One region of the Arthrobacter burdickii genome, then DNA from elsewhere that is predicted to be linked to it. Evidence: riboswitches for the same ligand, from Rfam matches in the RefSeq annotation. Region 1 holds a riboswitch; the other holds the start of a gene.
What was found. A riboswitch is a leader RNA that binds a small molecule or an ion and turns the genes downstream of it on or off. The one in region 1 is predicted to bind cyclic di-GMP.
Positions count from the first base shown of each region.

Region 2: another riboswitch for cyclic di-GMP. It lies ahead of P5G52_RS05610 (response regulator transcription factor); the one in region 1 lies ahead of P5G52_RS04945 (glycoside hydrolase family 26 protein).

Region 1 covers NZ_JAROCG010000001.1:1,063,033-1,066,673, forward strand. The annotation lists gene P5G52_RS04940 (DNA-formamidopyrimidine glycosylase family protein) at 1-239, shown strand, start outside; gene P5G52_RS04945 (glycoside hydrolase family 26 protein) at 256-1,494, opposite strand; cyclic di-GMP riboswitch class I at 1,511-1,585, opposite strand; gene P5G52_RS04950 (peroxiredoxin-like family protein) at 1,869-2,540, shown strand; gene P5G52_RS04955 (aminoacyl-tRNA deacylase) at 2,575-3,063, opposite strand; gene P5G52_RS04960 (LacI family DNA-binding transcriptional regulator) at 3,070-3,641, opposite strand, start outside.
Region 2 covers NZ_JAROCG010000001.1:1,189,786-1,193,426, reverse strand. The annotation lists gene P5G52_RS05620 (bifunctional glycosyltransferase family 2/GtrA family protein) at 1-112, opposite strand, end outside; gene P5G52_RS05615 (phosphodiester glycosidase family protein) at 122-1,150, opposite strand; cyclic di-GMP riboswitch class I at 1,322-1,396, shown strand; gene P5G52_RS05610 (response regulator transcription factor) at 1,546-2,358, shown strand; gene P5G52_RS05605 (hypothetical protein) at 2,386-2,841, opposite strand; gene P5G52_RS05600 (AAA family ATPase) at 2,926-3,630, opposite strand.

The DNA of each region.
Region 1 (3,641 bases):
CCGCCCTGGTGGCACTCGGGGCGCGGTGCCTGCGCTTCTCCGCCACCCGGCCCGGAGCGCACCAGGTCACCACGGGCACCCTCCGCAGGGGCGAACAGCACTGGGTCGTGGGCAGGGCCGGCAGGCCGTGCCTGCGCTGCGGGACGGCGGTGCGCGTTCGGGCCGAGGTGCCCGGCGACCCGGGCCGCCGTCGTACCTGGTGGTGTCCGCGCTGCCAGCCCTCGCGCTCCTCCGACTGACGCCGCGCTCCATCCGTCAGCGGCGTGCTGCGAGGCCCGCCCTGAACGCGTCGGCCGAGGCGGAGGTGCTGTTGATCCGCCAGTCCGCTTCCTTGTTGATGTGGAACCAGACGAGGGCGACGACGTCCTGCTGCGCGGACACATAGCGGAACAGGCTGGTGATCCACTGGGGCTTCGATCCGCCGACCTCGGAGGAAGCCGTCTCCGCGATCATGATCGGTCTGCCGGGGGCGAGCTGCCGAAGCTGCGTGATGCCCTCCCCGAACAGCACCTCGGGTTCCTGCCACGCGCTCCACGACTGGGACGTGCCCCAGTTGTAGCCGTCCAGCGCCACGACGTCGACATAGTCGCCGCCCGGGTAGAGCTGATCCAGGGGCGTCGAGCCCCAGTAGGGCACGTTCGGGTTCCAGACCCAGCTGATGTTGGTCGCGCCCGTCGATGCGACAACGTCGTGCACGTGCCGGTAGGCGGCGATATAGTCGCCCGCGCCATTGCCGTTGACACCCTCGGCCCACGGATACCAGTTCCCGTTCATCTCGTGCGCGAACCGGAGGTAGACGGGTTGGCCCCACTGGCCGAGCGCCGTGCCCCACTCACGGAGGTAGGCGTCGAAGTCTCCCGCCGCGATGCGGTCAAGGGAGTAGGCGGGCTGCTCCGTGCCGCCGCCCCACGTCCAGGGTTCCCAGGTCAGGAGCGTCTCGGCGCCCCGGGCCCGCACGGCGTCGAGCTCGGCGAGTGGTGCCGCCTGGTTGAAGTCCTTGTAGGACAGCACGATCGAGGGAGCCTCCCCGGCGAGGGCAGCGACCTCGTCCAGCTCACCGCCGGCGGCAGCTCCGCCGTTCGTGCCCACACCGAACCGGATGCTCCGGGTGCCGGAGGGCACGGGAACAGGGTCGACGACGGTGAACGGGGCACTCGCGACGGCGCTGCCGGCCGTGGCCGTGACGGTCACGGTACCCGGCGCGGTGGGCATTCCGATCGACACCTGGAACGTGCCCGTGGACGTCGTCGTCACGGCCACCTTCGCGGTGCCCGCGACGACGGTGCCCTTGGTGCGCTTCGGGAACCCGGCGCCCGTGACGGTGACAGGGGAACCGGCTTCCCCGGACGTGCTGCTCAGGGTGATCGTCGCTGCGGCCTGCGCGGGTGGGGGCGTCAGTCCGAACGTGAGGACCGCCATCGCTGCGACGAGGAGAAGGAGGCGGTAGGCGGTTCCACGGGCGGAGCCGGCGGATACGCAGGAGATTGGAAGCATGATCGGCACCTAGGAGTTCGGTAGCCCGGCTGACCGCAGGGGTCCCGTGGCTTTGCGTCTCCGGCTCGCGCCGGGTTTGCCTTTGTCGCTGGGCGGCTGCCCGAGCGGTGCGTCTCCCGCGCCGCGGGAGCCTCCTCCATTGTCCCGGGAAGCCGCCCGGGGAGGGTCTTCCGCACCTGAAATATGCCGAAGGATTCGTGCAGGTCTTCCGCAGGCCGTCCCGGCACTGCGCCGACGGCACGCAGGACCCCTCGAATCCGTGCCGGGCGGCAGGACAGGAAGGGGCGCCTTGCTGGGATTTTCGTGTGTCCTGCACCACAATGGGTCCTGCCGCGGTTTCGAGACTGCCGGGGCGAATCTGGTGAGGGGAACAGATGAATCAGGGACCGGCATTCACGAACACCATTGCCTTGCAGGTGGACGAGTTCACCCCGTCCTTCGAGGCGCAGATCGGCCCTGTGCTCGCCGAGGTCTTCGCCCGCGAACAGCAGGACCTCCGCCGCGCAGGCCTCCCGCAGGGGATCGCGCGAGTGGGTGACACGCTTCCCGACTCCTTCCTGTATGACGCGGGAGGACAGCGGCTGCGGCTGAGCGAGGTGCTCGGCGCAGCGTCCGCCATCATCGTGTTCTACCGCGGTTCCTGGTGTCCCTACTGCAGCATCGCGCTGAAGACGTACCAGCGCGAGCTCCGTCCCGTCGTCGAGGGTTTCGGGACGCGGCTCATCGCGATCAGCCCGCAGGAGCCGGATTCCGCGGTCCAGGCAGCCCGGGACGATGGGCTTCATTTCGCTCTCTATGCGGACAGGGGCAATGCCCTGGCCGCGCGCCTCGGGATCGTGACGGTGCCGAGTCCCGATGTGGTGCGGGCGCAGGCAGCCCTGGGCATCGACGTGGCAGGCCTCAACATGGACGGGACCGGCGCCATCCCGTTCCCCACGGTGGTCGTGGCGGACGCCACGGGCACCATCCGCCTCATCGACCCACGGGTGGACTACACGACGCGCACGGAGACCTGCGACATCATCGACGCCCTCGTGGCCCTGTAGCCGCCCCCTGAGGGCCGGATGCCGCCGGAGCGGGTTACTCCTCGGGGAGCTCCGACGTGATGTCACCGACGGTCGCACCGAGCGACGCCAGCAGCGGATCCGCATCCGTGAACAGCAGATAGTCCCTGGAGCCCGAGCCCATGCCGATGCGGCGTCCAGGAATCCGCTCGTCGGCGTAGACCGGAAGGACGCTGCTGCTGCCCAGTGGCGTGATGGTCCCGGACTCGTATCCCGTGATGTCGAGTGCCGCCTCCGGTTTCACGAGGGACGCCTTGTTCACGGCCAGCAGCGACCTCAGCTTCGCCCAGTCCAGTCGCCGCGTCCCAGGAATGAGCACGAAGACCGTGGTCCCGCCGCTGACCTTGGCCACCATCGTCTTGACGCCGTCGTCACCGGAGAGGCCCTGGGCGGCCGCAACGTCGTCGAACGTGCCGTCGTCCTTCCTGGGTACCAGGACGACGTCGAGCCCGCGGGCCGAGGCATCGCGTTCTGCGGGCAGGGGGCGGGGGTCGGGAGAGTCCATGGTGCCCTATGGTAGGGCGCCGGTGCTCGATCGGGCGATCAGGTCACCGGCAGGCATGCGGGCCGTCTGGACAGCGCCCGTGTCCAGCAGCCTCAGGAGCAGTTCCGCGGCCACCCGCCCCTGCAGGCCCGGATTGCGGGCCAGTGCCGTGACGGAGGGTGAGGCCAGCTCGCAGTGCAGGGAGTCGTCCCAACTCACCAGGGCGACGTCGTCCGGGCAGCGCAGGCCGATAGCGCGCATCGCCAGCAGGCCACCCATCGACATCAGGTCGTTCCCGAAGACGAGTGCGGTGATCCCCTCCCCGGCGCGGAGGAGTGCCAGGGCTGCATCGCGGCCGGAATCGAGCGAATAGTCCGCCTCGTACCGCGTCACCGACATGCCGTGCCGGCCGGCGCGGTCCTGCACGCCCTCGATCCGCGCTTCCTCGTGCAGGAAGCTGCGGGGGCCGGAGATGTGGGCGATCCGCCGATGACCGGCCCGGTGGAGATGGTCGACGATGGTGGCGGCGTCCAGCGCGTGGTCGGTCGTGGTTCCCGACCGGGGAGCGGCACCTTCCGTGGCCGGCGCTCCATGCAGCA
Region 2 (3,641 bases), 130 kb from region 1:
CGCTGCCGTCGTCGACCACGAGGACCAGAAGGCGGGGATCCGCGGCGAGCAGGTCGCCGACGAGTTGCGGGAGCTTGCCGTCGGGTTGGTAGCCGGGGATGAGGATGATCACCGGTGCCCCCTACTGGCCGATGTACAGGATGTCGGAGGTGGCGCGTTCCTCGCCCTTGCCGAGCGGGTTGTTCACCAGTTCGCCGTCGAAGTACATGGTGGAGGACCCTCCACCGTCGATGTTGTACGCGGTCGTGGCTCCGAGTCCCTGCATGATCCCGGCGAGCTCGGTCATCGTGACGCCGTCGCTGTAGCCGTCCGAGCGCCCGTCGACGACGACGAACACGAGGTGGTTCTCGTCGATCACGCCGACGGCGGTGCGGGGCTGTTCCCCCTGGATCGAGTGGTTGCCGAAGTTGGTGTCCACCTCGACGTCCTCGATGCCGGCCGCGATCTCGCCGTCATCGAGGAGGGACGGGCCGAAGGACAGCGTGTTCCAGACGCCGTCCGCGAGCAGCTGCTCCGCGGTCGTGGTGGTCTCGTCGTAGACCTGAACGGTGCCGTCCGTGTAGAAGGCGAGGCCCTGCCGTGCGCCCTCGTCCCGGTAGACCACGCCGTTGCGGATGACGATCCCGGTGTCGCGGAAGCCGTAGTAGTCGCCGTTGATGGCGAAGATGGCGTTGTTGGCCTCGGCGATGGCCGAGGTGGTCTCGGTGATGTTCTCGCCGAAGCTGTCGTCCGCGAACGCCGAGCGGAGGGTCGTCGCATCGGTGAGTTCGACGTCGGCCACGTAGTAGGTGACGGTCTCATCACCGGATCCCGTGACGACGGTGGAAATCTGGATGCTGCTGTCCTCCGAGGTGTAGGAGGTGTCGGTCAGGACGGTGTCGGTGTCGGTGTCGGTCTCCGTGTCGGTGTCGGTGGCGCTGGCGGTGGCGGTGTCGGTGGCGCTGTCCGTGGCAGCGGCGGTTTCGCTGTCCGTCGATCCCGCCTGCTCCGCCTCGTAGGCGGAGACGTCCGAGATCTCCACCTTCTCGACGACGAAACGGTCGAGGGCCCAGGCCGTGGTGCCGCCCGCGGCGAGGGTCACGGCGAGGGACGAGGCGAGGATGGTCTTGCGGAGGCGGTTCGGCGTGCGGGGCTTCGAAGAGGTTGGCATACCCCAGTTCTACGAAGCGGCCCTTTGGCTGCAGTGTGCCGTTCTTGTGCCAGGGCTGTGAGCAGCCGGCGGGGTCCTGGAGGACGAGCATCAGCGCCGGGACCGTGCCACTAGGAGCAAGGGGTAGACGTGCTCCCGGAGGTTGCTAAAATCATCGGGCGGGCAGCCGCTCGTCGATAAAGGCAAACCCGGTGTGAGCCGGGGACGCAAAGCCACGGGACCCATGAGGTCAGCCGGGCCGCCGAAGAGAACAGGTCCAGAGAATATGCCTCGGACACGCGAATTCACCAGCGTCGCCTCCACCATGGCCTCAGCAGCCGACTCCCTTGCCCTCGCACAGGCATCGCCGGCCGATCCACCGGGCGCGCTCCAGCACCATCGGGGAGCGTCAGGTCATGAGTAGTTCGAGCGATCGTCGTGCCGCCGTCGTCATCGAGGACGATCTCGACATCCGCAACCTCGTCTCCGCCGTCCTCGAGCAGGGTGGCTTCCAGGTCAGCGGCGCAACCACCGGGCGCGAGGGCGTGGACGTGGTCCGCCAGGAACACCCCGTCGTGGTGACACTGGACATCGGACTGCCCGACATCGACGGGTACGAGGTCCTCCGGCGGATCCGCTCCACCAGCGACTGCTACGTGGTCGTCCTGAGCGGACGCACGGACGAGACGGACATCCTCACGGCCCTCCAGGCGGGCGCCGACGACTACATCCTGAAGCCGTTCCGGCCCCGCGAACTGAGGGCGCGCATCGACGCGATGCTCCGCAGGCCCCGTATCGGCCAGCACGTCCACTCCACGCCTGCGCCGCCGGCTCCCGCCGCCGTCTCCAGCACCTCCTCCGCCGAGGCAGGAGCCGGGACGTCGTCGGACCATCTCCTGCGGAACGGCAGCCTCGTGGTGGACGGCGATGCCCGCACCGCGACCTGTTCGGGCATCGAGCTGCCGCTCACGAAGACGGAGTTCAATCTGCTGCACGAACTGATGCGCAGCAATGGCGCCGTGCGGACCAAGGAGGACCTGGTGCGTGTCTCCCGTGGCCGGGACTACCGCGGGTACAACTTCGTGAGCCGGACCGACGAACGGGCCATCGAGGTGCACATCGCCAACCTCCGCCAGAAGCTGGCCCGCGCCGACGGGAATCCGGAGCTCATCATCACTGTCCGCGGGGTCGGATTCCGGATCCTGCCCGGGCAGGCCCGGTCGCGTTAGCGCCCGACCGTCGGGTCAACCGTCGGGTCAGGGACGCCCCGGATAGATCTCCTGCAGTTCGCGGATGGTGTCAGAGGCGCATGCCCGGAGGAGGGCGACCGACCGCTGCGCGGCCTCGAGGTCGTCGGCCGCGATGAGCCGCTGCGTTGCGATCGCGGCATGGGTGAGGCGGGTAGCGCCCACCATCGCCGCCGACGTCGTGACGCTCAGGACGGCATCCTCGGCGCGTGGTGCGTCGCCTTCGCCGAACCGGAGGTCCAGCCGATTGAGCTTCCCCACCAGGGTCTCCGCGAAGTCCCGGGCGAACCGCTCGACGACGGACGTGCCCGGGAAGTCCCGTTCCATGTCCCGGAGGACGGCAGGATCGAGGAGCGGTGCGGCCTTTCCGGGCGCGTTCGCAGCCGGGTCGGCGTCGTTGAGCGGGGGTACCGTCCCGCCGTCCTGGCGCTGGCCAGGACGTGGCGGAGTCGGGTGGGTGGGCACACTCCCAAGGGTAACGACGGTCCGTACCTGTGGTGCAGCATCCACGGGTTCTTGCGCAAAGCTTGCGGAAGGTACGTGAGGAGCCTAGTAGTGATCCACCTCGACCCTCGCCGGCATTGCTGTACCGCCGCTGTGCCCTGCCACAGCAGGGAATGGGTATCCGCGGGCCCCGGTCAGGGGTCGCTCCGCCGCCGGCGTCCCCCGGCTGATGACCTCCTCGACGTCGTCGAGGACGGCCAGCAGGGGTGCATCCGCCGCCACGCGGTAGAAGCCTGCGAATTCGGGAAGTGCCAGGTAACCCTCCCGGTAGGCCCGGAGGTGCTGGAGGCTCTCCGCGTCGGTGCCCCGCGCCATGATCCGCCGGTAGGCCTCCTCGGGGCTCACATCGAGGAACACCACGGCGTCAGGGGGAAGCATCCGTGCCAGGGCGCCGAGGATTCGGCTCCGGCCGAACCCGCGGGAGCCGCGCAGCGCCTGCTGGCAGGAGAGGTGCCGGTCCATGATGACCACGCCGTCGAACCGCCGGGCGCGCAGGTGGTTCGCGACCACGTTGACCGATCGGACAGCGGACTCGGCGAGGTCGAGGACCCACACCGGGAGTGTTCGTCCGGATCGGTCGAGCCACGCCGCCACGGTGCGCCGTCCCGAGTGGTTGGCGAGGACGAGGGTGGGCCGGGACGGCCCGAGGAGCCGGCTGAGGGCGTGCGCGGCCGTCGTCTTCCCCGCACCGTCGATGCCTGCCAGGACGACGATGAAGCGGGCGGTGGTGCTCTGTGCTGCTGGGGTCATACTCCAGTTCT